DNA from 4 places in the Microbacterium sp. H37-C3 genome. Region 3 is predicted to be linked to each of the others. Evidence: predicted binding sites of a transcription regulator. Region 3 holds the regulator's gene; each other region holds the start of a gene.
The links. Region 3 encodes LexA, which represses DNA repair genes until DNA is damaged. Its sites were predicted from a motif close to TCGAACANNTGTTCGA; they were not measured.

Region 1 (7,500 bases), on a different contig from region 3:
GCACGCTTGGCTGCTCGCCGTTCCCGTGCCCGAGGCTCTCTGCCAGGACGTCGACGCGCGCCGACGTGACCGGGCGGAGGGCGGCGCTCAGCCGGAAGCGCTGGGCGTCGGCGAATGGGGCCGCAGAGCGCGGAGCGCGGGCGAACGGGCGGACGACGTCGGCGGCGAAGGTGCGGTCGTAGGCGGTCACACCCAGGAACGAGACGACGAGACCGGCGCCGGCCGTCAGCGCGATCCAGCCGCCCTGCCCGATCACCGCGAGGGCCATCGAGGTGACGGCGAGCCCGAGGACGACGACCGCGAGAGCGAAGCCCACGGCCCAGCTGCGCCATCCCGCCGGCAGGTCGATCGCCATGCCGAGGCGGCGGCGGAAGAACATCTCGACACCGACGAGCGCGCCGACGACCACGACGAAGGCGACGATCGTCGGGATGCCGACGCCGAGGGCGGGTACGGCGATGATCAGGGCGAAGCAGACCGATTGCGCGAGCGAGGCGGCCGGCGAAGCTCTGCGGAAACGTTGGGCCAGGCGGCGGCGGTCTTCGGCCACCGTGCGGAACAGGTCGTGGATCGGGGCGGAGTGGTCGGTCGTTTCGATCGCCATCACTCCACTCTGTCAAACCTGCGGCCCCGGTGCGGCGCACCGCGCGTAGCCTCGATTCATGCCTCCCGTCACGCTCTCGCTGTCGCACGACTTCGCTGACGCGCTGCCCGCGCTCGCGCGGCCGTGGTCGGCGGATCCGGCGCCCGCGCCGCGGCTGCTCGTGCTCAACGAGGCGCTCGCCGACGAGCTCGGGCTGGACGCCGGGTTCCTGCGCAGCCCCGCGGGGGTCGACCTTCTCGTGGGTGCCGCGCTGCCGGAGGGCGCGCAGCCGGTCGCCCAGGGTTACGCCGGTCACCAGTTCGGCGGTTTCTCGCCGCGGCTCGGTGATGGTCGGGCGCTGCTGCTGGGCGAGCTGACCGCGCCGGACGGATCGCTGCGCGACATCCACCTGAAAGGCTCCGGGCCGACGCCGTTCGCGCGGGCCGGCGACGGGCTCGCGGCCGTCAGGCCCATGCTGCGCGAGTACGTCATGAGCGAGGCGATGCACGCCCTCGGCATCCCGACGACCCGGTCGCTCGCGGTCGTCTCGACGGGGCGCGAGGTGCTGCGTGAGGCGGCGCTGCCGGGAGCGCTGCTCGTGCGGACGGCGTCGAGCCATCTGCGGGTGGGCAGCGTCGAGTTCGCTCGGGGGACGGGCGACATCACCGTGCTGCGCGCGGTCGTCGACTACGCCATCGCGCGGCACCACCCCGAGGCGGCGGACGAGGACGTGCCTGCGCTCGGACTGTTCCGCGCGGTCGTGGCGGCGCAGGCCGACCTCGTCGCCCGCTGGATGCTGGTCGGCTTCATCCACGGCGTGATGAACACCGACAACATGACGCTGTCGGGCGAGACGATCGACTACGGCCCGTGTGCCTTCCTGGATGCGTACGACCCGGCGACCGTGTACAGCTCGATCGACACCGGCGGGCGTTACGCCTACGGCAATCAGCCGTACATCGCCGAGTGGAACCTCGCGCGGCTCGCCGAGGCGATGCTGCCGCTGTTCGACGACGAGCTCGAACGCGCGGTCGAGCTGGCGCAGGGCGTGCTGGCGGAGTTCCGCCCCCGGTTCGCCGAGGCCCGGGCGGCGGGCATGCGGCGCAAGCTCGGGCTCGCCGATGCGCGAGTCTCCGACGAGCAGGTCGAGGCGCTCGCCGGCGACTTCCACGAGATGCTCGAGCGCAAGCGCGCGGACTACACCTCGACGTTCCGGTCGCTGTCTGCTGCCGCGCGGGGCGACGCCGCCGGTCTCGAGGCGGCGCTCGGCGGGGATCCGGCGCTGACCGGCTGGCTGGATCGGTGGCGTGCGCACGCGCCCGACGCCGAGGTGATGGATGCCGCGAACCCGATCTACGTGCCGCGCAACCACCTCGTCGAGGAAGCGCTCGCCGCAGCGACCGCCGGAAACCTCGAGCCGCTCGGCTGGCTCACCACCGTCCTGTCGACGCCGTTCACGGCGCGCTCGGGCGCGGAGCGGTATGCCGAGCCGGCTGGTCCGGACTTCGCGGCCGGCTACCAGACGTTCTGCGGCACCTGACCGGATCGGAACGCGCGCGGGCGGTCCGTATTGCGACGCTCGTACGCGCGTGCGTGGCGCGGCGACGCGCGTCCCGCGATGATGACGGCGGGGCCGCGCGGGGGCGCGGCGATGGGGGAGAAGAGAACATGGCCGGATCGAGCCTGCGCGCCGATGGTAAGCCGTCGTTCCTGGCGCGTCCGATGTCGCGCAAGGCGGCGCTGATCACGTCCGGGTCGGCGCTCGTGGCCGGGTTGCTGCTCGGCGGTGGCGCCGGAGGCGCGGGTGCGCAGTCCGAAGTGACGTCGCTGAAGGACCAGGTGGCCTCGCTCGAGACGGATGTCGCCGACGCCGAGACGGTGGCTGTCGAGAACGACACGGCGCTGACCGACGCCCGCGCGGATCTGGATGAGGCGCTCGACGACCTCGCAACGGCGACCGCGGCGCTCGAGACCACCACCGCTCAGGTGACCGAGATGCAGACCGCGGCGACGGCGTCGCAGACCGAGCTCGATGCTCGCGCGGCCCGGATCTCGGACCTCGAGGGCCAGCTGTCCGCCCGGACGGTGCAAGCCCCGGCTGCGCAGGCCCCGGCTGCGCAGGCACCCGCGGCACCGGCATTCACGTACTACGACAACTGCACGGCGGCCCGGAACGCCGGCGCCGCCCCCGTCCGGACGGGGGATCCCGGTTACGGGCGTCACCTCGACCGGGACGGCGACGGCATCGGCTGCGAGTAGGTCTCCCGGGCTCAGGGCACCTTGTGCCCGGCGGCTTGGATCAGCCCGTACCACTCGCCTCGCGTCAGGGGGATGTCGCTGCCTTCGGCGGCATCCGCGACGCGCTGGGGGTTCGTGGTGCCGAGCACGACCTGCATCCCGGCGGGGTGGCGGGTGATCCACGCGGTCGCGATGGCGGTCGGGGTGACGCCGTACTTCGCGGCCAGCTCGTCGAGCTTGGCGTTGAGCTCGGGGTACTCCTCGGCGCCGAAGATGACGCCGTCGAAGAAGCCCTTCTGGAACGGCGACCACGCCTGGAGCGTGATGCCGTTGATGCGCGAGTAATCGACCAGTCCGCCGCCGTCACGGGTGATCGAGTCGTCTTCGCCGGCCATGTTCGACGCAAGCCCCTGGGCGATGATCGTCGAGTGCGTGATCGACAGCTGCACCTGGTTGGCCACGAGCGGCTGGGTCACCGCCGTCTTCAGCAGATCGATCTGGCGGGGCGTGTGGTTCGAGACGCCGAAGGCGCGGACCTTGCCCGAGGATTCGAGGTGGTCGAACGCGCGGGCGACCTCGTCGGGCTCGACGAGAGCATCGGGACGGTGGAGCAGCAGCACGTCGATGCGGTCGGTGCCGAGCGCTTCGAGCGACTCCTCGGCGGAGGCCACGATGTGCTCGTACGAGTGGTCGAAGTGCCAGTCGTCGGCGACGATGCCGGTCTTGGTCTGCAGCGTGATCTCGTCGCGCTCGGATGGCGTGAGCTTGAGCGCTTCGGTGAAGCGTCGCTCGCACGCGTGGCGCGACGAGCCGTAGAGGTCGGCGTGGTCGAAGAAGTCGACGCCGACCTCGCGGCACCGGTCGTAGAGGGCGCGGATGTCGTCGTCGGAGAGCTCCTCGATCCGCATCATGCCCGCGACGACGTTGGGGACCTGGATGTTGCTCTGACCGAGGGGGACGTTGCGCATGATTCTTAGTATGCGTCGCGGGAGCGTGTTGTGCGGCGGGGGCGTGCCACGATGGGCGGATGCCGGTCGTCGAGTCGCGTTGCGTCGTTCCCGTGCCCGTCGACGTGGCGTTCGCTGTGTCGCAGACGCAGGGAGAGGTGCGGAAGCGCTGGGACCCTTTCATCCGGCGACAGCACCTGATCGGCTCGGATCGGCCGGCGAAGGGCGTCCGCACGTACACGGTGCAGCGGTTCGGGCTGGCGATGGAGAGCGAGTACGTCTCGTACAACCCGCCGTCGAACGTCGGGATGAAGATGACGAAAGGCTCGTGGTTCTTCGCTCGGATGGGCGGCGGGTGGCGGTTCAGTCCGGTCGAGGGCGACCCCTCGCGCTCGGTCGCGGTGTGGCGCTACAACTTCGCCTGCCGTCCGGCATGGCTCGCGCCGCTGGCGGAGCGCATCGGCGCGGTCATCCTGCAGCGCGACATCGACCGGCGGATCGCGGGGTTCGCGCGCGGATGCGAGGATCCGGTCGTGCTCGCCGAAGCGGAGCGCATCCGGGGCGTGTGACGGCGCCGGCCAGCGCCGGCCGGCTCAGAAGGGCGGTGGCTCGTCGCTGCCCGCCCCGGGTGGTAGCGCCCCGCCGGTGTCGGGAACGAAACACACTGACGGTATCGGTACGTCTTCTCGGTACACCCGACCCAGGGGTGAGGTCCATTCGAGGACCCCGCCGCCGATCTGCCTCACCTCCCACTTCGTGAATTGCTTCATGGAGTGGTGTCGTTGGCAGAGGTGGGCGAGGTTGTAGATGTGGGTGTGGCCACCGAGGGCGTAGTCGATGGTGTGGTCGAGTTCGCAGCGGATCGCGGCTCTGCGGCATCCGGGGAATCGGCAGTGCTGATCTCGTGCTTTGAGCAGTCTGCTCATCGCCGCGGGCGGCCGGTACGTGTCGACCTCCACCGGCGTGCGGGTGATCGGGTCGACGAAGAGTCGGTTCCAGATTCTCGCGCGGCCAGCGAGCTTGCGGGCGGTGTCGGCGTCGATGAGCGAGGCGCCCACCAGTTCGGCGGGGGCATCGTCGATGCCGGTCACTGTCTCGGATGTCAGCGTCACCTGGACCTGCGCCCGGATCGCACCCAGCGGCCCGGCGGCGTCGCTGCCGTAGGTCGGGTCGACGACGGGGGCGCCGCCGAGCAGCAGGTCGCCGAGGATGTCGGCACGGAGCTGATCCATCGTGCGGACGTCAGGTGCTGAATCCTCCACAGGCGCCTCCGCGGCGGTAGCGCGGGCGTCTTTAACGGACTGCGCCATGGCGGTGAGGCGGTCGTGGATGCCCGCGGCGATCACGGTCGGCAGGCTGGCGCCGAGCTCGGACATGCCGTCGGTGCCGTGCGTCACCCAGACGCCTCGCTTCGCCGCGGCGGTGCGGTGTCGTTCGGTGAAGGACTCCGACCCCATCCGGGCGGCGAGGTTGCGGAGCGGTTCGCGTACTCGCGATGCGATGTCGCGCTCGCAGATGGAGATCGCCTGCCGCGCGTAGTCGTCGCGGATGTCGTCGGCGAGGCCGCATCCCATGCGGACGACGACGTCGACGTGGTCGCGCGTGATGCGTTGCTGCTCCCATGCCTCGAAGACAGCGGGGTAGTCGTCGACGATGGTCAGCGCGTGGTCGATCTCGCTCTGCGCGCGGCGATCGTGCGACCGCCTCACTCCGGCGATCTCGGCAGCGATCGAGCGCATCTCCATGTCAGACCCCATGCCGCGTGGCCGCTCGCCCGATCGCGCAGCCTGCCGCAGAGCGCTGCGCCCCGCCTCAGCGAGCGCACGAGTCATCGCGATGTTCGCCGCGTGCAGCAGATCGTCCGCCTGACACACCCGATCGACGATGCCCGCGTACGGCGAGCTCGACGAGCCGGCATCCGGTTCGTGTGCGCTTTCGCCATTCGATGTCATGTTCCCATTCTGCCCAGGGGGTCAGACATTGTCATCGAATATCCGTACATCAGTGGAGAACTATTCTGCGGCTCGGTTGGAGAGGAATGGACGGCCGCAGAAAGGCGGCCTCGCGGGCAGAAAAGACGTGCGGGGCACCGCCCCCCATGGTCGGTGCCCCGCACGTGCTCTCGGTACGGAGCGTCAGCCGACGGTCCGTCGTCTCGCGATCACCAGCGCCCCAGCCGCGAGGAGCGCGCCGCCCCGCGTCGCGACGGCACCCGCGGTCGAGGCCGCCGTGAACAGCCCTGCCCGCGAGGCCACCTCGGCCGACACGGCCGCCTCGACGGCTTCGGCCACCGGCTCGGCGACATCCGGTTCCCCAACCGGCTGCGCCACGTCCGAGGCCACGGCGAGGGAGGGATGTCTCTTCTTCATGGATCCTCATCGAGAGCGAATCGCGACCCGCGCCCCAGTCGGCGAGCCGTCGCTCTCACGCTGGCATTGGTTGCCCGACGACGCGTGCCGTTCGGGCCTGCAACGCGCGTGTGCGAACAATTCCGAACACCCCGGCGGCCGGTGTCGATAGAGTGATCGCCGCGGGGCGAGGGGATCCGCTGCGCGTATGCGGTTTGCGACATGCATCCGCTCGAGGGCGGGGGAGTGCACGTGCAGGACGACGACACGCGATTCGGCGAGCCCGATTCTCTCGACGCGATCGCGCGGGATCTGCTCGCGCTGAAGGATGCCGCCGGGCCGGTGTCGTACGCCGAAGTCGTCCGTCGCATCGCACAACTGCGCGTCGAGCGGGGCGTCAACCCGGCGGCCGCCACGCCCCCGCGCACCACGGTGTACGACGCGTTCCGGCCGGGCCGGGCCCGGGTCGACATCGGGCTCCTGCGCGACATCGTGCTGGCGCTCGGCGCGGATTCCGACGAGGCCGACCGCTGGATCCGCCGCTATCAGCAGGCGCGCCGGCCTGACGATGTGGCGCCCCGGGTCTCGCCGCCGCGGCGTCCCCGCCCCGCGGGCGAATCACCCGTCCCGCCGCCCTCGTTGACCGCGCCGCAGCCGCTCGTCTCTCGGCGGGTGCAGGCGCTGATCATGTTCGGCTGCCTCATCGTCAACTTCATCGGCATGTCGACGGTGCAGCTGCTCCACTTGCCGATCTACCTCGACATGGCCGGCACCGCGGTCGCGGCGATGGTCTTCGGTCCCGGTGCGGGAGTCGTCGTCGGGCTCAGCACGAACGTGTTCGGGTTCGTCGTGGGCGCCCCGGGGGCGGCTCCCTTCGCGCTCGTGAACGTCGCCGGAGCGCTCGTGTGGGGGTACGGCATCCGTCGGTTCGGCATGGGAGCCGACCTCTTCCGCTACGTCAACCTGACCTTGCTCGTGGCGGTGGCGTGCTCGCTGGTGGGTGCTCCGCTGGGCGTCCTCATGTTCGGCGGGTACTCCGGTCACGGTTCCGACAACGTCACCTCGTCGATCGCCGGACTCGGCCTGCCGGTCGTCGCCGCAGCGTTCTCGGCCAACATCCTCACGTCGGTCATCGACAAGATGCTCTCGGGGTTCATCGCCCTCGTCGGCATCGCAATGCTGCGCAGCCGGGTGAGCATTCCCACCGCGCAGATCCCCCTCGTCGAGCGACTGATCGTGCAGAGCGGACAGGTCTCGGGCAACCGGATCGGCTGGTCGCCCGGAGCGATCGCGCGCTGACGTCGCTCGACCCCGGTCGCACTCACGTGGGCACCTGCGCCGCCCGGATACTCCAAGGTGAATTTCCTAGGCTCGTCGTTTCGGC
Region 2 (7,500 bases), on a different contig from region 3:
GGCGACCGTCCAGCAGCTGCGGGTGCCCTACCGCGTCGGCTACACGGCGCTCGCCGCGTTCCGGTTCGTGCCGCGGTTCGGCTACGAGCTCGACCTCATCCGACAAGCGCATCGGGTGCGCGGTGCGCACGGCGGGCGGGGACCGTTCTCGGCGATCGCACGGTGGGGCGGTTACGTCGTTCCGCTGCTGGCCGGCGCCATCCGCCATGCCGAGCGGGTCGCGCTCGCGATGGACGCGCGCGCCTTCGGGGCCCATCGCGACCGCACCGAGCGGCACCTGGTGCCGTTCCGGCGGCGCGATGTCGCCTTCGTCGCGCTCTTCTGGCTCGCCTCCGCCGCGATCCTCATCCCCCTCTTCCCCTGGACCCCCTGATGCCGACCGCACCCCGGCGAGCCCGGAAAGGATGCTGCGCATGACCCGCAACATCGTGAAGCCCATGACGCCCGGTCTCGTGCGTCTGGAGGTGCTGCGTGCAGAGCGCCTCGCCCCGCACTGGATGCGGGTCACCTTGGGGCGCGGCGACATCGACCGGTTCGTACCGCTGGGCTACGACCAGTGGTTCCGCCTTTTCCTGCCGCTCGGCGGCGATGAGGCCCTCGACCGCATCCCGGCCAAGGCAAACAAGCTGTTCGGCTACCTGAAGTACCTCCGCATCCCCGAGGGCGAACGGCCGGTCATGCGCAACTACTCGGTGAGGCGTATCGGTCGTCGGGGCCGGCGGGCGGTGCCGAGATCGACGTCGACTTCGTGCTGCACGGCTCGGGGCCGACCGCCGGACCCGCCTCCCGCTGGGCGTCGCAGGCCCATGCGGGCGAGAGCGTCGTCATCATCGACGAGGGGCTGCGATTCAACCCCGAGCGAGGCGTCGATCATGTGCTCCTCGTCGCCGACGAGACGGGGGCACCGGCCGTCGCCTCCATCTGCGCTTCGCTGCCGGCAACGGCATCCGGAACCGCGTTCATCGAGGCCCCGTCGAGCGACGACATGCTCGAGATCGATGCACCCCCGGGGGTCGAGGTCCGCTGGCTCGTCCGGGCGCCCGACGCGAAGCCGGGGTCAGCCGCCCTCGCAGCGCTGAGCGGATTGGCGCCCGGCGCGTTGCCCGCGCAGCCCCTCCACGCGTTCATCGTCGGCGAGCAGTCGCTGCCGACCACCGCCCGGCGGATGCTCGTCGCCGACCACGGCATCCCGAAGGAACAGATCAGCTTCGTCGGGTACTGGCGCGAGGGCGCGAGCTCGCCGACCCCGAAGCCCCAGGCGGCATCCGAGCACGCGCCGGATGATGAACGCCGAGCCACGATGGAGCGGGAGACGCGAGCATGACCGCGGCACCCCGGTCGCGCGCCGCGCGTGTCTCGACGGCATACCTGTTGACGTGCGCCGCGATCGGCGTCGCGGCGAGCGCGTTGCTCGCGCCCGCGTGGGTCGCGTCGACGACCCTGTTCCTCACGGTGCCGTTCGCAACGGTGGCGATCGCCGGGCTGTGGGTTCTGCCCGCCGTCATCGCCCTCAGGCTGCTGCAACGCCCGGGAGCGGGGCTGCTCGTGGGGCTGATCTCAGGACTCGTGCTTGCCCCGTTCTTCACGATCGGATCGGTCGCGACGATGCTCTACTGGTCGTTCTTCCCCGAACTGCCGTTCCTCGCGACGCTCTACCGGCGCTGGAACACATGGCTGCACTATGCAGGCGCCGCGATCATCGGCGCGACGTATCCCGTGTTCGCAGCGCAGTCGTTCGATCTGTGGAGCATGACCGCGCCCGTGCTGATCGGATTCGTCGCCCTCTGCATCGTCAGCTGCGTCGGAGCGACGTGGCTCGGCATCCTGATCGGCGATCGCCTGCGTGCCGCGGGCGTCGCGACCCTGGCCCGGCGCCGCACCCCCGCCTGACCCCTCTCCCCCTTCCCTCCCCCGTCGACTCGCCGAGAAATGCGGATGCGCCCGGTGCGGGATCCGCAGAACCTGGCGAGTCGACGGGCCGGGCGCCGGGGGCAGGGCGGTGTCAGCCGACGTAGGTCGGGGCCGGCGGCATCCCGAAGAAGTCTTCGAGAGTGCGGTAGCCGCCCTCGGCGTAGAGCGCGGCGAGGTCAGGGCCGATGTACCGCAGGTGCCAGGGCTCGTACTCGTACCCGGTCGTCTCGGTGAAGCCGTCGGGGTAGCGGATGATGAACCCGAAGCGATGCGCGTTGGCGGCGACCCAGTCTGACTGCGCCGTGCCGCCGAACTGTTCGATCGCCCCGCACCCGCCGTCGCATGCGACCACATCGACGGCGAGACCGGTCTGATGCTCGCTGTGCCCGGGGCGGGCGCTCGTGAGGTCGGCGTTGCCCTGGCCGAGCTGTCCGACGTAGTTGCGGTACGTCGACACTTGGAAGTCGTACGACCGGAACCCGCTGTTCACTCCGATTGTGCCCGCGCCCTCAGCCTGCGCGGCGGCCGCGAGCTGCGAGAGGGCGGACGCGACGTCCGCGCGCATGTGTCCCCCACTCGTCCGCTCGACGCCCTCGGCGCGCGCTTGCGGCTCGGGCCAGTAGTCGATCGGATCGAGCGCGTTCAGCTTGTTCACGACGACCCACGTGCGGCCGGCCGTGTGCAGATCGATGCACGGGGCCGCACCGCCCGCGATCGCGGCCCGGAAAGGCTCGGCTCCCCCGGCCGCGGCGATGACGTCGGCGTCAGAGCCCGACGCGAGCGCCTGCTGGAATCCGGGATCACCGCAGATGTCACCCGCGGCCGCGGCATCCGTCGTCGCGTCGTCGGCCGGCTGGGCGGCGGCAGCATCGCCGGACTGCGCGGGCGCAGGAATGGACGAGGCGTTGGGCGCGCCCGCCGCGGCGTCACCGACGAGCGCGGCGACGGGGTCGACGGGAGCCTCATCCGGTCCGCTGAGTGCCGACGTGAAGCCGGCGGTACCGGCGACGACGAGGCCGACGAGTGCGAGTGCAGCCGTGGCCGCAACGGCGCGGCGGCGGACGTAGACGGATGCCGGCAGACGCACGGATGCCGTCAGGGCGGCGGCATCCGGTGATCGGCCCTCCGCCGACGAAGCCGAAGCGACCTCCTCACCCGCACCGCTTGCCGCGGAACCGGAAGCGCCGGCCCGCTCACGCAGCTCGCGCCGCGAGGGGAGAGGGCGCGCCTCCGCCGATCGCTCACGTCGCGAGCGACGTGTCTCGGGCTCGGTCGGGTGCACCACGACCCCATTCTGCCCTGCGGGCCCGGTTGAGTTCCCGTTCGCAGCGCGGTTCACCCGCGACCCGGGCTGGTCCCCTCGCCGAACACGGCATCGGGTCCGGCGGGCGATGCCCCCGGGCTCACACTGCCCGCGCGCCCTTCCGCGGCCGCCGGAGCGAGCAACTCTCGCGCGATCACCTTCACGGCGGGGAACGCGTCGAGCTCGTCGATCTCGATGCTCGAGAACCAGCCCGCGTCGTGGACCTCTCTGGCCGCGGGCGTCAGGGCGCCGCGCTCCGAAGTGTGCAGCACGAAGGCCATGTCCATATGGATGTGCGCGGGTTCGCCGGGGCGCTCGGGGATGAGCTGATAGCTCATGCTGATCGGGAGGTCGAGCTGAGCTTCGGTGCGACCGTCCGCGGCGAGGTCGACGCCCGCGTGCGGGCGCAGCACGGCTGCCACGCCGGTCTCCTCGAACACTTCTCTCACGACCACCGCCTGGGGCGTCTCGTCCTCGTCGACATGACCGCCCGGCGGAAGCCACTTCGCGAGCTTCTTGTGATGGATGAGGAGGATTCGGTCCTCCGCGGGATTGAGCACGTAGCCGCTGACGGTGAACTGTTTGGCGTACGACGCGGTTCGATCGATGATCGTCATCGTGCGGCACCGTTCACACCGGCACCGACAGCGCGGCGGATTTCATCCATTCGGACGAGCCGGGGGCGCACCCTCGTCGTCGGCGGGCGGGTGCGATCCGGCTCGCAGAAACCGACCACGTCGGCTACCCCGGCGTATCTCACCCTCTCCCCAGCTGACGTCAATGTCACAGCGCACTCCCCCATCCGCTCGCAGCGTCCTCGATCCCCGGTGAAACGATCTGCCTGTCACCTCACCGGCACCCGAGCATACGAGGGTTCGCGCTTTCATGTTTGACAACACTTCGAATTTCTGTTCGAATCTTCTCATGCGATGGCAGGGGCAGCAGATGGGCGTGGCGGATGCCGCTGCGTTGCCCGGCCTCGAGACACTCAACGGCCTCGTGCGCTCGGTGACGACGCCGGAGTTCGCAGGAGTGACCTTCCACGAGGTCATGTCGCGCTCGGCGCTCAACCGGGTCCCGGGCCCCTCGGCGATGCCCTTCGACTGGACGGTCAATCCCTACCGGGGATGCACGCATGCCTGCGTCTACTGCTTCGCCCGCGGCACGCACGAGTACCTCGACATGGACGCGGGGGCCGACTTCGACTCGCAGATCGTCGTCAAGCTGAACGTCGCCGACGTGCTGCGCCGCGAGCTCTCGAAACCGACCTGGGCGCGCGAGCAGGTGGCGCTCGGCACGAACACCGACCCCTACCAGCGTGCGGAGGGCCGCTATCGGCTGATGCCCGGCATCATCACGGCGCTGGTCGACAGCGGCACGCCGTTCTCGGTGCTGACGAAAGGCACCCTGCTTCGCCGCGACCTGCCGATGCTTGCCGAGGCGGCACGTTCGGTGCCCGTCGACCTCGCGATGTCGATCGCGGTACTCGACGAGCCGCTGCGGCAGCTGCTCGAACCCGGCGCGCCGACATTCGCCGCTCGCCTCGACACGGTGCGAGCGGCAAGCGCCGCGGGGTTCCGGGTGACGGTGTTCCTAATGCCGATCGTGCCGCACCTCACCGATTCGACCGAGGTACTCGACGATGCCCTGAGCCGGATCGCGGATGCCGGCGCCGCCCGCGTCGTCTACGGCGCGATGCACCTGCGACCGGGCGTCAAACCCTGGTTCCAGCAGTGGCTCGCGCGTGAACGCCCCGACCTCGTGCCGGTGTACCGCGGCCTGTACCCCGGGGCCTCGGTGCAGGCACCGCAGGGCTACCGGCGCATGCTCGCGACGCGCGTTCGACCTCTGCTCGCGCGGCATCGCCTTCGGGGAGGGCTCGAAGAGGAAGAGGCCCAGCCCGCCACGCGACGATTCCGCGCCGGACCGGTGGTCACGACTTCGCGCGGCCGCGCCGCCGCAGCGGCATCCGTTCCCACGCTCTTCTGACGCCGTGCTCGGCGTATTTCAGGGTGGGCGTCGGGCTACGGCTTACGAGCGGATCGCCGCGAGCATCGCGGGGACGTAGTCGCGGTCGAACGACTCCACCGCACTGTTTCCCACGAACGCGATCCATAACGACTCATCGAAGAGGTAACCGACGGTCCGAGACGCGACCTCGCCATCCTCCACACGGGTGAACGTCGCCGCCCCCTCGACATCACCTTCGCTGAAGACCGCGGTATCGCGGAGCTCGGCGACGAGGGCATCGCGCGCATCGGGGGTGAGAGTCAGACCGTAGACATCGACGCCGCCGTCGGAGCCACCGGGAAAGGCCCAGGCGCACGCGATGTCGTCGCCCGCAGCCTCGGCAGCGAGGCGCGCCGGTTCGTCAGGCAGCGCAGCAGCAGCGTCGCGCCACGGGTCGCTGGGCACAGCCCCCTGCGTGAAGTTGGCATCGACGATCGCGCTCGGGACGAGTTCGTCGCAGCTCACGCCGTCGAGCGACGGCGCCATAGCATCCGACGTCGGGGCGTCGGCGCTCTGCGACGGTGTCGGGGGCGGGGTCGACGCGCTCGACTTGGTCGACGTCGCCGGGCTCGGTGATGATGCCGGATCGGTCGCGGCCGAGCAGCCCGTCATCACGAGCGCCACTGCCGCGGCGAGACCCCAATACCCCACGAGCTGTTTGCGTCCCATTGCACGAGCCTCGCAGGTTCCGCTCGCCTCCGCGGAGCGGAACGCGCCGCGGATCAGGCCGTCAACAGGCTCAAGGCCCGGTTTGGGGTCGGCACGTCCAACGGAAGCGCCCCGCCGAACGCCACGACCGTCGGGTCACAGCGTGCGGCGGGGCGTCAGAGCGGCGTCGGGTCAGGCGTCGACGTTCGCGAGCTGTCGGCCCGAGACCTCCTCGAGGATGTCGTCGCCGGGGCGGACATCGTCGAAGGGGGCGTCGATCTCGGCACGCTCGAGCATCTCGGTCATGCGACGGCGACGCTGACGCGTGATGAGAGTGACGACCGAGCCCGAGCGACCGGCACGGCCGGTGCGCCCTGCGCGGTGCAGGTAGGTCTTGTACTCGTCGGGAGCGTCGGCCTGGATGACCAGGTCGATGTCGTCGACGTGGATGCCACGGGCTGCGACATCCGTCGCGACCAGCACCCGCACCTTGCCGTCGGTCAGGCGCTGCAGGTTACGCGTGCGCTTGCCCTGGTTGAGGTCGCCGTGGAGCGCGACCGCGGCGATCCCGGCATCCTCGAACTGCTCGGCGAGCATCTCGGTGTAGGCGCGGGTGCGGGCGAAGACGAGCGTCTTGCCGTCGCGGTCGACGAGGGAGTTGAGGATCTCGGCCTTGTCACGGTGGTCGAGGACGAGCACACGGTGATCGATCGTCGAGGTGTCCTGGCTCTCGCCCGCGACCTCGTAGACGGCCGGCTCGACGAGGAACTCGTCGACCAGAGCGGCGACCTCGCGGTCGAGCGTCGCCGAGAACAACAGCTTCTGCGCGCCGTCCTGCACGAGGCGGAGAATGCGCTGCATGGGCTCGAGGAACCCGAGCTCGCTCATGTGGTCGGCCTCGTCGAGCACGACGATCCCCACCTCGGAGAGGTCGAGCTTTCCCTGGTTCTGCAGGTCTTCGATGCGGCCGGGGGTGCCGATGATGATGTCGACGCCCTTCTTGAGCGCACCGACCTGACGCGCCTGCGGCACTCCGCCGTAGATCTGCGTCGTGAAGAGCCCGACGCTGCGCGCGATCGCCTGGACGGTGCGGTCGATCTGCAGCGCGAGCTCGCGCGTCGGAGCGAGGATCAGCGCCTTAGGTGAACGCCCGAACTCGCGACGCTTGCCGGCCTGGCTGCGCAGGATCGATTCGACGAGCGGAGCGCCGAACGCGATGGTCTTGCCCGAGCCGGTGCGGCCGCGGGCGAGGACGTCCTTGCCCTCGAGGATCGGCGGAATGGTGGCCGCCTGGATCGGGAACGGGGATGCCGCACCCAGGGCGTCGAGCTGACGGACGATGTTGTCACCGAGGCCGAGGTCGGCGAACGACGACTGGGCGACGGATGCCGCATCCACGGCCTCCGCCTGCAGGCGCTCGTGGACGGTGTCGACGTGGTCCTGGTGGGCCTTCGACTTCGTCTCGGCGTTCCAGTCCGAACGGTTCGGACGGTCGCCGAAGTCACGGCGCGGGCGGTCATCGAACGAACGCGCCGGGCGGTCATCGCGACGCGGACGGTCCGAGAAGTCGCGACGCGGACGGTCATCGCGGTTCGGGCGGTCGCCGAAATCACGACGAGGCCGGTCAT
Region 3 (7,500 bases):
GGGATGTGATCCTCTTTCGATCCGGAGTAGAACACTCCGGTGCCCGCACAGTCTAGCAGAGAGCGACACGTGGACACGAACCCCGCCGACAACAGCACTTTCACCGACGACGAGGCTCGTCGCCAGCGGTGGGAGGAGCAGGAGCGCGCGGCCTCGGCCGCGACCCGCGACATCGCCGACGTGCCGGCGGTCGAGGTCATCACCACCGCCGCCGTGCACCTCATGAGCGCCGCCGCCGTCAAGGTCGGGCTCGCCGACGACCCGGCCACCCAGCTCGACCTCGACGAGGCCCGCAAGCTCATCAACGCCCTCGCCGGGCTCATCACCGCCGGCGCTCCCGAGATCAGCGACATGCACGCGCGATCGCTGCGCGACGGCCTGCGCTCGCTGCAGCTCGCCTTCCGCGAGGCGTCGACGATCCCCGACCCGATCGGCAAGGGCCCCGGCGAGAAGTTCACCGGTCCCGTCAACTGACGAGGTCAGGAAGCGCGCACCAGCTTGACCGTCAGCGAGTCGACGAGCACCGCGATGCGGTCGTCGGCGGCCCACCGCGACGCCAGCCGCGACAGCACCGCGTCGAGCTCAGCGGCATCCAGCCCATCGATGAGATGAAGCCGGACGATCAGCTCGGGGCCGCGCATCCGGGCGTCGGGATCACCCGCCGCGACCGACAGGTCGAGCACCGCGAGCTCTCCGCCGATGCTGGCCTGGAGAGCGGTGAAGACCTCGGGCGAGGTGGGCGCCGGTTCCCAGGGCAGTCCCTGTCCGATCGCCCAGACGGCGGGGCGTCGCAGCACGAACTCGGTCTCGGAGCCCGGGTCGATCACGATCAGGTCGGTGTCGTCGGACGCCGCCGCCATCGCCGTGCGTACCCCGTCGGCCGGAACCGGACGGGCGACGGCATCCCACCGCGCGAGTGCGGCCACCGACGTGAAGACCGGCAGAACGCGCCGACCGTCAGGAGCCGCGACCGTGACGATCGACAGCTCCTGGGTCTTGTCGACACGCAGCCCCGTCGGCCCGACCCCTTCGTCGCCCTTCTCGGGCACGAGCGGGATCAGCAGCCGCGCCGCGCGATACGCCTCGACGACCGCCACGGCGTCACCGGTCCCCGCGCGGAAGGCTTCGAGCGCCGCGAGCAGCGCGGGATCGGCGGAGCCGTCGTCACCGGCGTGAGGGTTCGACTCGAAGCTGCGCCCTTCCCAGGGAACGCCCGCCGAGTCGGCGGCGTGGCCGCAGCCGTCGTCAGTCTCCGGCGACATCCAGCGCCTCGGCCAGCGTGAACGCGCCGGCGTAGAGAGCCTTGCCGACGATCGCACCCTCGACGCCCAGCGGCACGAGCTCGCGCAGCGCGGCGATGTCGTCGAGGCTCGAGATACCGCCGGATGCGACCACGGGCTTGGGTGTGCGCGAGGTGATCTCGCGTAGCAGCTCGAGGTTCGGGCCCTGGAGCGTGCCGTCCTTCGTCACGTCGGTGACGACGTATCGGCTGCAGCCGGCGTCTTCGAGACGCTCGAGGACGTCCCACAGGTCGCCGCCGTCGCGGGTCCAGCCCCGGGCGGCGAGCGTCGTGCCGCGGACATCGAGTCCGACCGCGATCGCGTCGCCGTAGCGGCCGATGACGTCGGCGGCCCACTCGGGGTTCTCGAGCGCGGCAGTGCCCAGGTTGATGCGCGTCGCACCGCTCTCGAGAGCGGCCTCGAGCGTCGCGTCGTCGCGGATGCCGCCCGACAGCTCGATCTGCACGCCCTTGACCTGCTTGATGACCTTGCGAAGCACGGCGGTGTTGTTGCCTCGGCCGAAGGCCGCGTCGAGGTCGACGAGATGGATCCACTGCGCACCCTGCTTGGCCCAGGCGAGCGCCGCATCGACGGGGTCGCCGTAGGTCGTCTCGCTGCCGGCCTCGCCCTGGGTCAGGCGCACGGCCTTCCCGTCGGCGACGTCGACGGCGGGCAGGAGGATCAGTTCGGGGGTGGACGCGAAGTCGTTCATCACATTCCAGGGGTGGGTCGGGATGCACGCTCGTCCACGCGAGCGCACCAGAGGGAGACTAGTGGCGCGGCAGGGCGCCGATCCAATTGGCGAGGAGACGGATGCCGGCGGCCCCCGACTTCTCGGGGTGGAACTGCGTCGCCGAGAGCGGTCCGTTCTCGACGGCCGCGAGGAAGGGCGCGCCGTAGTCGCACCAGGTCAGCACGGGCTCGGCGAAGGGCTTCATGACCTCGAGGCTCCAGTCCTGGGCGCCGTACGAGTGCACGAAGTAGAAGCGCTCGTCCTGCAGCCCGTCGAACAGCGTCGACCCCGCCCCGGCACGAACGGTGTTCCAGCCCATGTGGGGCAGCACGGGCGCCTGCAGTTCGGTGACGGTGCCCGGCCATTGCCCGAGGCCCTCGGTGTCATCGCCGCGCTCGACGCCGTTGCCGAACATGATCTGCATGCCGACGCAGATGCCCAACACCGGGCGACCCCCGGCCAGGCGCCGCTCGATGATCTCGTCGCCGCGGCTCTCGCGCAGGGCGGCCATGACCGCGCTGAACGCACCGACGCCGGGAACGAGAAGACCGTCCGCATCACGGATGAGACCACGATCGGAGGTCAGTCGGGCGTCCGCACCCGCGGCGGAGAGGGCCTTGACGGCCGAGTGGATGTTGCCCGAGCCGTAATCGAGGACGGCGACGAGCGGCGCGCGTCCGGTCGTGTCACCCTCGGTCATAGAGCGCCCTTCGTACTGGGGATGCCGTGCACGAGCGGATCGAGCGCCTTGGCCTGCCGGAAGGCACGGGCGAAGGCCTTGTACTCCGCCTCGGCGATGTGGTGCGGGTCGCGTCCGCCGAGCACGCGGACGTGCATCGTCAGGCCCGCGTTGAACGCGATCGCCTCGAACGTGTGCCGCACGAGCGACCCCGTGAAGTGCCCGCCGATGAGGTGGTACTCGTATCCCTCGGGCTCTCCCGTGTGCACGAGGTAGGGACGCCCGGAGATGTCGACGACAGCCTGCGCGAGCGCCTCGTCGAGGGGCACGAGCGCATCGCCGTAGCGCGAGATGCCCGACTTGTCGCCCAGCGCAGAGCGCAGCGCCTGCCCGAGCACGATCGCGACATCCTCGACCGTGTGGTGCGCGTCGATGTGCGTGTCGCCCGTCGCGCGCACAGTCAGGTCGGTGAGCGAGTGCTTCGCGAACGCCGTCAGCAGATGATCGAAGAACGGCACGGTCGTCTCGATCGTGCTGATCCCGGTCCCGTCGAGGTCGAGCTCGAGTTCGACACTCGACTCGCTCGTGGCACGACGGATGCTGGCCGTTCGGGGGCTGGTCATGCCTCCGAGTCTATCGACGCCAGTGCTTCGAGGAACGCGGTCGTCTCGTCTTCCGTACCGGCACTGACGCGCAGGCTGTGCGGGATGCCGACGTCGCGGACGAGGATGCCGCGATCGTAGAGCGCCTGCCAGGTGGCGCGCGGGTCGTCGACCCCGTCGAACAGGACGAAGTTCGTCCAGCTCTCGTAGGCGTGGTACCCGAGGGCATCGAGCGTCGCCGACATCCGATCGCGCTGCGCGACGATCTCGTCCACCATCCGGAGCATCGTCGACGAGTGCGACAGCGCGGCTGTCGCCGCCGCCTGCGTGAGGGCGCTGAGGTGGTACGGCAGGCGGACGAGACGCAGGGCGTCGATGAGGGTCGCGTCGGCGGCGAGATAGCCGACGCGCGCACCGGCGAAGGCGAACGCCTTGCTCATCGTGCGTGAGACGACCAGGCGCTCCCGCTCGCCGAGCAGCGTCAGCGCGGAGGGGCTCTCGCGCGGCGCGAACTCCTGATAGGCCTCGTCGACGATCACGATGCCGTCGGTGGCGTCGTACACCGCCTCGATGACGTCGAGACCGAGCGGCGTGCCGGTCGGGTTGTTGGGCGCGCAGAGGAAGACGACGTCGGGGCGCAGTTCGGAGACTTGCGCCGCAGCGGAGGCCGGGTCGAGCGTGAAGTCGGGGCCGCGCGTGCCCGCGACGTACTGCGCGCCGGTGGCTCGCGTCAGCAGCGGGTACATCGAGTACGTGGGGCCGAAGCCCATGGCGGTGCGCCCCGGGCCGCCGAAGGCCTGGAGCAGGTGCTGCAGCACCTCGTTCGATCCGTTCGCGGCCCAGATGCGATCGGGGGTGAGGCCGTGACCGAGGTACTCGGCGAAGGACTCGCGGAGGTGCGTGAACTCGCGGTCGGGATAGCGGTTGACGTCGCGCAGGGCACGGGCGACGGCATCCAGGATGTCGTCGGCGACCTCTTCGGGAACGGGATGCGTGTTCTCGTTGACGTTCAGCGCGACCGGAAGCGGCGCCTGCGGGGCGCCGTACGGGGTGAGGCCTCGCAGATCGTCTCTGAGGGGCAGATCATCCAGACTCGGGCTCATCCCACCCATGCTAGGCCGCGTCCGAGTCCGGCGTGGCCGCATCCCAGCTTCTGCGCCGAAGACGGCGGGCTTCAGCTCGCGGCGTCGTACTCGGCGGGGATGGCGAGTGTCTGGCCTGCCTCGAGCTGACCAGAGCCGAGGGCGTTCAGCCGGATGATGGCGTCGACGACGTCACGGGGGTCGGCGGCCGGCGCCACCTCTTCAGCGATCGACCAGAGCGATTCGCCCGACATGACGGTCACCGTCGTGAACGACCCCTCGGGCGCGCCCGCCTCGTTGGAGGCGAGTGCTCCCCCGCCGGAGAGCACGGCAGCGGTGACGGCGACGACGGCGGGAAGTGCGGCGATCGCTGCGATGACGCGGCGTCCGCGGCGCGTCAGGCGCAGACGGGTGCGGGGGGCCGGTGCGAAGCGGGCATCGATCGTGGTCATGACATCTCCTCGGGAGCGGTAGGAAGATTCGCTCCCGCCTCTCGGCCGGGAGAGGCGGGTGCGAACTTCGGTTCCGAACGTATCTTCGATATTGTGTGGTGTCAACCACCCACCGAAATCGGAGACCGATCGAAGAGACACGCGGAGCGTTCCGTGATGTCGCTGTCGGATCGGGCTACCTTTTCGACAGCGAGAGCCCACCACGAACCTCCGACATCGGGTCGGGGACGGGGCGCGACGACAGGAGACCGGCGGTATGAGCGAGAAGCCGCAGACGCGACGACGGAAGAATCTGAGCGATAAGCAGCTCGCGATCCTCGAGGTGATCCAGCACGCGATCGCCCGCAACGGCTACCCGCCGAGCATGCGCGAGATCGGCGACGCCGTCGGCCTCAAGTCGCTGTCGAGCGTCACCCACCAGCTGAACCAGCTCGAGCTGAGCGGATACCTCCGCCGCGACCCCGGCAAGACCCGCGCAATGGAGGTCCTCATCGACCTCCCCGGCACGGCCGGCGAGAACCCCGCCGACGCCGCGCCTGCCCTCGGCGACGCCGCCCTCGTGCCGCTCGTGGGCCGCATCGCGGCGGGCGTCCCGATCACCGCCGACCAGCAGGTCGAGGAGATCTTCCCCCTGCCGCGTCAGCTCGTCGGCAAGGGCGAGCTGTTCATGCTCAAGGTCGTCGGCGACTCCATGATCGACGCCGCCATCTGCGACGGCGACTGGGTCGTCGTGCGGGCACAGGCGACCGCCGACAACGGCGAGATCGTCGCGGCCATGCTCGACGGCGAGGCCACCGTCAAGACGCTCCGTCAGCGCGACGGCCACACCTGGCTCCTCCCCCGCAACTCGGCGTTCGAGCCGATCCTCGGCGATGACGCCACCATCCTCGGCAAGGTCGTCGCCGTCCTCCGCACGGTCTGACCTCGCCGCACCGACGGAACTGCGGGAGGGGATGCCGCGACTCGGCGGCATCCCCTCCCGTCGCCCGGCACGACCCGGATCCGCTCGCGTAGCGTGGCGGTATGTCGCAGCAGCAACTCCCGTACGGTTCTTGGCCCTCCCCCCTGACCGCCTCGTGGGCCAGCGCGTCCTCGTTGCGCCTCGACGGCGCGCGCTTCGTCGGGGATGAGATCTGGTGGGGCGAATCCCTTCCCGATGAGGCCGGTCGCGTCGCCGTCATGCGCCGCCGCGACGATTCTGTAGAGGTCGTCCTCCCCGCGCCCGGGAACGCGCGATCGCGTGTGCACGAGTATGGCGGCGGCGCCTGGACGGCGTCCGACGACGGCGAGCTGTTCTTCGTCGACAAGTCGGACCAGCGCATTCGACGCCTCCGCCCGGGCGGCGAGCCCGAGGCGCTCACTCCCGAGGAGAGCGGCACCCACTACGGCGGTCTCCGCTGGCAGCACGCCGCGCTCCTCGCGGTGCGCGAGCGCGAGCGCCCGGGGCGCACTCCGGAACGACACATCGTGCGGATCGACGGCGCGAGCAGCGATGAGAACGCCGCGAGGGGCGACGAAGCGGGAGTGACGGAGCTCGCCGGGGGCAGCGACTTCGTGGCTCAGCCGGCACTGTCACCCGACGGATCACAGCTCGCGTGGGTGGCGTGGGATCACCCCGACATGCCCTGGGACCGCACCCGCATCCGTGTCATCGAGCTCGACGCCCCGGATCGTGTCCGCGAGGTAGCCGGCGGCAGCACGGCCGCGCTGCAGCCGGAATGGACATCGGACGGCCAGCTGCTGCTGCTCGACGAGCCGACGGGGCGCTGGAACCTCCATCGCGTCGACCCCGCGACCGGTGCGGCACCCGTCGCGGTCTCCCCCGCCGACGCCGACACGGGTGGTGGCCTGTGGGTCCTCGGCACCCGGTGGTACGCGCCGCTCGACGACGGCCGCGTCGTGGCCGTCCGCACGCACGGCTCGGACCAGCTCGTGATCATCGACCGCGACGGCGGCGCGATCCCGCTCCCCTTCCCCGCCACCGCTCGACTGCAGATCGAGGACGTCCGCGGCAGCCGCGCCCTCGTGAGCGGCGCCATGCCCGGGGCGAGCGGGCTCTGGCTGGTCGATCTCGACAGCGGCGAGCCGACAGCGGTGCGCGGCGGAACCCCTGATATCGACGAGGCATGGATCCCCCATGCCCGTCAGATCACCACCGAGGGTCCCCACGGCCCGGTGCACGCTTTCGCCTATCCGCCGACAAACCCCGATGTCACGGCGCCGACCGACGAGCTGCCGCCGTACCTCGTCTGGGTGCACGGCGGGCCGACGTCGCACGTGGGCGGTACCGCCGACGCCAAGGCGGCCTACTTCACCAGCCGAGGCATCGGCGTGCTCGACGTGAACTACGGCGGGTCGACCGGGTACGGCCGGTCATACCGTGAACGGCTGAAGGGCCAGTGGGGCGTCGTCGACGTCGATGACGTCGCGGCGGCGGCACGCGGCCTCGCCGCCGACGGACTCGCCGATGCGTCACGGCTCGCGATCGAGGGCGGGTCGGCCGGTGGCTGGACCGTGTTGGCGGCGCTCGTCGGCACGGACGTGTTCGGCGCGGGGGTCTCGCGCTACGGCGTCGGCGATGCCCGCGCCCTCGCGGCCGAGACCCACGATTTCGAGGCGCGCTACCTCGACGGCCTGATCGGTCCCCTTCCCGAAGCGGAGCACGTGTACAT
Region 4 (7,500 bases), on a different contig from region 3:
CTCGATGCTGTACAGCGTCGTCGTTCCCGACACCTCGTTGCCGACCGCGAGCAGCGGCTGGCCCGTGGGGGAGCGGTGCGCCCCGATGAAGTGGATGCCCTCAGGGCCGAGGTCGCCCGCGGCGGGGGAGTCGGCGGCGGCGCTGAAGTCGCGGTTGTTGACGTACGTCACGTACGTCGCCGCCTTCGGATCCGTGATGTCGTAGACGATGATGCCGCCGACGCGCTCGAAGCCGATGAAGGCGTACGTGCGGCCGCCGACCGTCCCGATCGACAGGTTCTCGGGCTCGGGGCCCTTGTCGTCGCTGCGTCCCTCGAGGTTGGCCTCGGTGTGGTTCGAGTTGACGTACTCGGGCGCGACGCGCGCGAGGATCTGCTCGAACTGGTCGCCCGAGTCGAACATCAGCGAGCCGTCGGTGCCCCAGATCGAGAACGAGCGACCGCCGAAGGAGTACAGCTCGTCGTAGCAGCTGCCGTCCGCGCGCAGACCGTTCTCGATCGTGACGTTCAGACGTCCGAGGGCCGCATCGCCGAGCTGCGCCGCGAGGGGGGAATCGGCGCAGACGGCCGGGAGCCCCTTCTTGCCGAGGTCCTTCACACGGACGGCCTCCGCGTAGTCGCCCCACTCGCGGGCGTCGCCCTCGTTGGCGGTGACGAGGTAGGTCGTGGCCTTGCCGCCCGCCGTGGCCGAGTACGACTGGATGCCGTCGGGCATGTACATGCCCTTCAGCCCGGCGTACTCGGCGATGTTGATCGCGCCGTCCTTATCGCTCGCGTCGAGCCCGTTGCCGACCGCGCCGTGATCCTTGAACCCGAGCGGGACGACCTTGGTGACCTCGGCCTTGGCGAGGTCGACGACGGCGATCGCGTTCGCCTCCTGGAGCGCCGCGTAAGCGGTCGTGCCGTCGACGGTGATGTACTCGGGCTCGAGGTTGCGGCTCACACGATTGGCGGTGAGGGGCTTGTCTCCCTGGTCCGGTGCCGCGACGTCCGGTCCGAACACGCGCACGCCGGCCGGAAGCGTCTTCGAGCCGCCGGGCTCGAACGCGCCGAAGCCCGCGATGCGCACGGCCGCCTGCGCGGGGGCCGAGACGGTCTTGGGGAGCGCGACGACGCCGACGGATCCTTCCGGGTCGACCGAGAAGTCGTCGGCGGGCTCGCCCTCGTTCGCGACGACCGCGTACGCGCCGTCCTTCGAGATCGTGACCATATCGGGCAGGGCGCCGACGGTGACCGAGCCGAGGCGAGCGGATGCCGCGTCGCCGGCGTTCGCGTCGAAGAAGACCAGTGACCCGTTCGCGGTCTTGTCCTCGGCCTCGAACGCCACGATGCCGAGACCGTCGTCGCGGATCGCGAGGGAGTTCGCCGTGCCGGCATCGGCGATGGTGAACAGCTCGACCGGCGCGGTCGGGTCGCTGTTGTCGAGCACCGTCACCGAGCCGGCCTGCGCGTTGACGACGTAGAGGCGGTCGCGGTACGACTGCACGATCTCGGCGGCGGACTCATCGAAGACGCCGGTCTCGTGGGTGCCGATGGGTGTGAGCGCGAGCGTCGCGCCGGGAGCGGAGTCGGTGATCGGTTCGCTGACGATCGCGGCGGATGCCGTGGTGAGCGGCGTCAGTGCCAGCGTGCAGGTGAGTGCGGCCGTCGCGACGGCGGCGAGCGTGCGGGGAACCGTGCGGCTCCGGGCAGGCGAAGGCATAGGTGTCCTCTGGTCGGGTGAACGGGTGCAGGTCGTGAGTACTCTCCGTACGTGTCCGGCATGTGAATGCCCGGCAACCGATCGGAGACGCGCGGAGAGGCGCGTGGCACGATGAGGGGATGAGCGACTACACGACCATCGTCAGCGAGACGCGAGGGCGCGTCGGCTGGCTGACACTGAACCGACCGGAGGCGTTGAACGCCCTGAACTCGACGCTCGTCGCCGAGCTCGCCGACGCGGCCATGGCGTTCGACCGCGACGAGACGATCGGCGCGATCGTCGTGACCGGCTCGGAGCGGGCGTTCGCGGCCGGCGCGGACATCAAAGAGATGGCGGGCAAGAGTGCCCGCGACATGTCGATGGAGAACCCTTTCGCGGCGTTGGCGGACTTCGCGCGGGTGCGTACCCCCGTCGTCGCCGCGGTTGCCGGGTTCGCGCTCGGTGGCGGGTGCGAGCTGGCGATGATGTGCGACGTCGTGCTGGCCGCCGACACCGCGGTGTTCGGGCAGCCCGAGATCGACCTCGGCGTCATTCCGGGCATCGGCGGGACGCAGCGGCTGACGCGCGCGGTCGGCTACTACAAGGCCGCGGAGCTCGTGCTGACCGGACGGCGGATGCCGGCGGAGGAGGCGGAGCGCGCCGGGCTCGTGACTCGTGTGGTTCCGGCGGCGCAGCTGCTCGACGAAGCCGGTGCCGTCGCCGATCGGATCGCGTCGCGATCGCTGCCGGTCGCCTATGCGGCGAAGCAGGCGCTGCGCGCCTCGCAGGAGACGAGTGCCGCGGAAGGGCTGCGCCTCGAGCGCACGCTCTTCGCGTCGTTGTTCGCGCTCGAGGACCAGAAGGAAGGCATGGCCGCCTTCGCCGAGAAGCGCGCCCCCGAGTTCCGCCACCGCTGACCTGCCGCGGTGTTGGTCGAACGCGTGGCCGCCGCACGCCGACGGGTGACGGTGATCGTGGCCGTCGGCGTCGCACTGGTGCTCGCGGCGGCGGGTGCCGTCGCGTTCGCCCGCTGGGCGCTGAGCCTCGATGCGATGCGTGGGTTCGTCGAGCGGTACCCGGGCGCATACCCGCTGCCGGCGGGGGCGCCGGTCGGGATTCCGCCGTGGCTCGCCTGGCAGCACTTCTTCAACGCCTTCCTGATGGTGCTGATCATTCGCACGGGTCTGCAGGCGCGGAGGGAGAAGCGTCCGAGGGTGTTCTGGTCACCGCGGGGCAGGCCGAAGCGCCGGACGAGCCTCACGATCTGGTTCCATCAGGCGCTCGACGTCATCTGGATCGGCAACGGCATCGTGTTCGTCATCCTGCTCTTCGCGACCGGACAGTGGATGCGGATCGTGCCGACGAGCTGGGACGTGCTGCCGAATGCTGCCTCGGCGGCGTTGCAGTACGTGTCGCTCGACTGGCCGACGGAGAACGGCTGGGTGAATTACAACAGCCTGCAGCAGCTCGCGTACGCCACGACCGTGTTCGTCGCGGCACCGCTCGCGGTCGTCACCGGCGCGCGGCTCAGCACGGTCTGGCCGCGGGGCGACGGGCGGATCAACCGCCTGTACCCGCTCGAGTGGGCACGACGCCTGCACGTGCTGGTGATGCTCTTCTTCGTCGTCTTCATCGTGACCCATGTCGCTCTCGTCCTGGCTACGGGAGCGCTCCGCAACCTCAACCACATGTACGCCGCACAAGGCTCGGCGGACCCGACGGCCTACGCCGACAACTGGACCGGCTTCTGGCTGTTCGTCCTGTCGCTCGCCGTCATCGTCGGGGCGTGCGTCGCCGCTCGCCCCGCTGTCCTCGTACCGATCGCGCGTTTGTTCGGCACGACCATCACCCGTTGACCGTCGTCGGCCGGTCGGAGATCACGCCCGCGCGATCAGGCGGTGTCAGAAGGGTGGCGGTTCGTCCGGCGGTGGTCCGCCGGGTGTCGCATCCGGTGGCGGGTCCGTGGTGTCGATGGTGAAGCAGACCGCCGGTACGGGAACGTCTTCGCGGTACACCCGGCCGAGGGGTGAGGTCCATTCGAGGACCCCACCACCGACCTGCCGAACCTCCCACTTCGTGAACTGCTTCATCGAGTGGTGTCGTTGGCAGAGGTGGGCGAGGTTGAAGATGTGGGTGTGCCCACCCAGGGCATGGTCGATGGTGTGATCCAGTTCGCAGCGGATCGCGGCTCGTCGGCATCCGGGGAACCGGCAGTGCTGGTCGCGGGCCATCAGGAGTTTCTTCATCGACGCGGTGGGTCGGTAGGTGTCGATCTCGACCGGGGTGCGGGTGACGGGGTCGATGAAGAGCCGGTCCCACTCCGATACCTGCCCGGCGAGCTGCCGGACGGTGTCGGCATCGACGAGCCCGGCCCCGACGGCTTCGGCGGGGCTCTCATCCTTGCCCATCAACGTCTCGGCGGTGACCGCGACCTGAACGCGTGCCCGAATCGCGCCGAGCCCACCGGCCCGGTCGGTCCCGTAGGTCGGGTCGACCACGGGCGCCCCGCCGAGAACGAGGTCACCCAGGATGTCCGCGCGCAGCTGATCCATCGTCCGCGTGTCGCCGGAATCACTCTCCGCCCTGGCGTCCTTCACCGACTGTCCCATCTGCGTCAGTCGGTCGAGCATCCCGGCGGCGATGACCGTCGGAAGGTTCGCGACGAGGTTCGACATCCCGTCTGTCCCGTGGAACACCCGTACGCACCGCTCCGCCGCCGCGGTCTTGTGCCGGTCGGTGAAGGTCTGCGGGTGAAGCCGGGCCGCCAGCGCGTCCAGCGCACCCCGCACCCGCGAGGGCACATCCCGCTCACACACCGAGATCGCCGCTTCCGCGAACGAATCCCGCACCTCAGCCGGCACCCCCGCGCCGACCCGCACGACCACATCGACGTGGCCGCGTTCGATCCGCCGCTGGACCCACGCCTCGAACACCGCGGGGTAGTCATCGATGACGGTCATCGCGTGGTCGATCTCGCCCTGCAGCCGCCGGTCCGTCAACCGCGCCATGCCCGCTGCTTCGGCCGCGACCGACCGCAGCTCCATGTCCGACGCCACGCCCCGCACCCCATCACGGCGAGCGTCGTGCAGCGCGGCGTGGCCCAGGTCGGCCAGCGCCCGGGTGCGAGCGATGTCAGCGGCGTGAGAGAGGTCGAGCGCCTCCGCGTACCGCGAGAAAGCGAGCGCTTGCGACGGCGTGGGCGTTTCGCCTCCCACCTCGCCACCCGCGCTGTTCGCTGTCATGTTCCCATGATGACAGTGGGGTACGACATCGAAGTCGAACAGAAGTACGAATGTGAGCAACTCGCTAAAAACACCGGCGGGGGAGGAACGACCGCCGCCGTCACCCGACTCGCGCCGGGTCAGCGGACGAAGCGGACCTCGGTCAGCGTTTCGCCGAGGAACGGCTCGGTGTGGGTCTGCCCGTCGAGCGTGAAGCCATTTCGCTCGTAGAAGCGGTGCGCGCGGGGGTTGTCCTCCGCGACCCACAGGTAGACGCCCTCGTCCTTCTCGACGGCCGCGTCGAAGAGCCGCTGACCGATGCCGGTGCCGTGCCAGGCGTCGAGCAGGTAGATGAAGTACAGCTCGCGCATCCGGGGGGCGTCGCGATCGCGCGCCGGGCCCGACCCGACGAAACCGACGATCTCACCTCGGACGAGTGCGGCGTACATCCGGAAGTCCTCGCCCTGCGCGGCCCAGTGGGTCCACAGCTCGGCGAGTCGTCGCGGCGAGACGCTCTGAAGAGCGGCGGTGCTGATGAGGTGGTCGTAGGTCTCGTGCCAGCAGGTGGCGTGCACCCGCCCGAGGGCTTCGGCGTCGACATCCCGCACCGGACGGACGACGATGTCGGTCTGCAGTTCGGCTTCCATGGCCAGACTCTACGCGCGGCCGGCGACGGCGTGAAATCGGCGAGTCGGGGTTGCGCCGCCCGCCGTCATGCGCCGACACCGTCCACCACGGCGACCTCAACCGAGACCAGGCCGACCTCGCCCGGGCTCCAGCCCGCCGCAACCAGTCGAGCCCGCAGCGCTCGTTCGATGACCCTCTGCTCGCTGGGGCTGCGCAGCCGTGCACCGGCCCCCGTGGGTTCGACGACGGCGCCGGGATCGAGAGTCCGCGCCGCGGCGATCAGGTCCTCCCTCATCCGATCGGCGCGCGCGGCCCCGAGGGCGGTTCGGACGATCTCGTACGAACCCAGCGTAACCGTCCACGCCGGCCCCCGGTCGTCGTCCGGGGCCCCGCGCGAGCGTTGCCCGGCCAGCGCGGCCAGCGCGGCGCTGCGGTCCGACAGGATCATCAGGAGGGCAGCGCCGCTCAGGAGGACGAGCACGGCCCCCGCGATGGTCGTCGGCACGACCGAGAACCCGAGGCGGTAGAGCGCTGAATCCCATCCGAGCGTGAGCCCCACGCCGGCGCGGCACACGGAGAAGAGCGCGTAGACCGCCATGGTCGCTGCGAGGAGCCACGACCCCCGTCGCGCTGCGATGGCGGGGTGCCTCGCGGCGACGCTGGTCAACCCGCAGATGACCGCCATGACCAGGACCTTCACCGCGAGCGAGACGGGCAGTCCGATCGCCGCGGAGACGACGCCGACGACAGCGGCGAGCGAGACGGCGATGCCGCCGCGGGTGAGGACGCCGCCGCTGAGCGAGCCGAGCCCGGCGAAGACCAGTCCCGGGCCGAGGACCATGGCGATGTCGCTGATGACGAGCGATGCCGGATCGCCGGTCTGGGTGTGGACGAGGTACAGCAGGCTGGACGCGGTGGCCGAGAGCGCGCCGACGATCCCGAAGCGCAGGAGCGCGCCGCGCCGACGCCAGCTCGGGCGCAGCGTGAACAGCACGACGAGGCCGATGATCGTCATGAGGCACGCGAAGACCAGCGCGCATCCCGCTGTCAGCACGGCCCCACCCCCTCGCGCGCCGGCCCGTGAAGCGCGCTCACTCGCAACCTACGCGCTTCGGCGGCCGGGAGAAAAGCACAGCGGCCCAGAGCGTGCAAACCGGCCTGCTATGGTCGTGTCCCGACACGGGGTGCCCGCGACCGCGAGCTGAGATTAGACCCGTCGAACCTGCTCCAGTGCAATGCTGGCGAAGGGATGTCGAAATGCGCGATGTCGTGCCCACCGTCCGAGGACCGGAAGCGGCGCTCCGAGCGCTGCGGGATGCCGCTCCGCTCACCCACTGCGTGACCAACGCCGTCGTCACCGGGTTCACCGCGAACGCGCTGCTCGCGCTCGGGGCGAGCCCGGCGATGGTCGACATCGAGGGTGAGGCGGGCATCTTCGCCGACGTCGCCGACGGTGTCCTGATCAACCTCGGCACCCCGAATCCGCAGCAGCAGGCCAGCGCCCGCGAGATCGTGGCGGCGACGCGGCGCTGGGTGCTCGACCCCGTCGCGGTCGGGATGCTGCCGATCCGCACGGCCCTCGCCGCGGAGCTCGTCGCTGCTCGCCCCGCGATCATCCGCGGCAACGCCTCGGAGATCGCGGCGGTCGCCGGAACCGGCGCGGGCGGCCGCGGCGTCGACAGCATCGACGACCCGGACTCGGTGCACGCGGCCGCGGCGGCCCTGGCCCGCCGGTCCGGCGCGGTCGTCGCGGTGTCGGGCGCGACGGACCTCGTCACCGACGGAGAACGGGTCGCGCGGGTTCCCGGGGGAGACCCGCTGCTGACCCGGGTGACCGGCGGAGGCTGCTCGCTGGGCGCGACGATGGCGGCCTTCCTCGGCGTCGTCGAGCCCTTCTCGGCAGCCGTCGCAGCGTCGCTCGTGCACAAGCAGGCCGCCGAGGCTGCGGCATCCGTGTCGTCCGGTCCCGGCT

Region 1: O1W71_RS11995 (HNH endonuclease signature motif containing protein) is a predicted target of LexA. The motif match lies at 5,755-5,770, and genes of this name have one in related genera.
Region 2: O1W71_RS05715 (Rv2578c family radical SAM protein) is a predicted target of LexA. The motif match lies at 4,115-4,130, and genes of this name have one in related genera.
Region 4: O1W71_RS06820 (HNH endonuclease signature motif containing protein) is a predicted target of LexA. The motif match lies at 4,957-4,972, and genes of this name have one in related genera.

The regions. Positions count from the first base shown of each region.
Region 1 is NZ_JAPVLR010000004.1:65,091-72,590, reverse strand. It holds gene O1W71_RS12020 (hypothetical protein) at 1-604, opposite strand, end outside; gene O1W71_RS12015 (protein adenylyltransferase SelO) at 663-2,123, shown strand; gene O1W71_RS12010 (excalibur calcium-binding domain-containing protein) at 2,252-2,842, shown strand; gene O1W71_RS12005 (aldo/keto reductase) at 2,854-3,789, opposite strand; gene O1W71_RS12000 (SRPBCC family protein) at 3,849-4,337, shown strand; gene O1W71_RS11995 (HNH endonuclease signature motif containing protein) at 4,362-5,720, opposite strand; gene O1W71_RS11990 (hypothetical protein) at 5,904-6,137, opposite strand; gene O1W71_RS11985 (ECF transporter S component) at 6,339-7,415, shown strand.
Region 2 is NZ_JAPVLR010000002.1:136,515-144,014, reverse strand. It holds gene O1W71_RS05745 (energy-coupling factor transporter transmembrane component T) at 1-373, shown strand, start outside; partial or broken gene O1W71_RS16435 (siderophore-interacting protein) at 300-650, shown strand; gene O1W71_RS05735 (siderophore-interacting protein) at 749-1,324, shown strand; gene O1W71_RS05730 (ECF transporter S component) at 1,321-1,890, shown strand; gene O1W71_RS05725 (M15 family metallopeptidase) at 2,003-3,196, opposite strand; gene O1W71_RS05720 (NUDIX hydrolase) at 3,247-3,831, opposite strand; gene O1W71_RS05715 (Rv2578c family radical SAM protein) at 4,139-5,203, shown strand; gene O1W71_RS05710 (hypothetical protein) at 5,246-5,893, opposite strand; gene O1W71_RS05705 (DEAD/DEAH box helicase) at 6,065-7,500, opposite strand, start outside.
Region 3 is NZ_JAPVLR010000001.1:924,995-932,494, forward strand. It holds gene O1W71_RS04605 (DUF1844 domain-containing protein) at 70-474, shown strand; gene O1W71_RS04610 (SseB family protein) at 480-1,262, opposite strand; gene priA (bifunctional 1-(5-phosphoribosyl)-5-((5-phosphoribosylamino)methylideneamino)imidazole-4-carboxamide isomerase/phosphoribosylanthranilate isomerase PriA) at 1,246-1,992, opposite strand; gene hisH (imidazole glycerol phosphate synthase subunit HisH) at 2,051-2,713, opposite strand; gene hisB (imidazoleglycerol-phosphate dehydratase HisB) at 2,710-3,315, opposite strand; gene O1W71_RS04630 (histidinol-phosphate transaminase) at 3,312-4,397, opposite strand; gene O1W71_RS04635 (LysM peptidoglycan-binding domain-containing protein) at 4,469-4,828, opposite strand; gene lexA (transcriptional repressor LexA) at 5,085-5,750, shown strand; gene O1W71_RS04645 (prolyl oligopeptidase family serine peptidase) at 5,852-7,500, shown strand, end outside.
Region 4 is NZ_JAPVLR010000002.1:375,694-383,193, forward strand. It holds gene O1W71_RS06805 (choice-of-anchor I family protein) at 1-1,701, opposite strand, end outside; gene O1W71_RS06810 (enoyl-CoA hydratase-related protein) at 1,821-2,597, shown strand; gene O1W71_RS06815 (cytochrome b/b6 domain-containing protein) at 2,607-3,536, shown strand; gene O1W71_RS06820 (HNH endonuclease signature motif containing protein) at 3,582-4,922, opposite strand; gene O1W71_RS06825 (GNAT family N-acetyltransferase) at 5,042-5,548, opposite strand; gene O1W71_RS06830 (hypothetical protein) at 5,614-6,582, opposite strand; TPP riboswitch at 6,699-6,795, shown strand; gene thiM (hydroxyethylthiazole kinase) at 6,798-7,500, shown strand, end outside.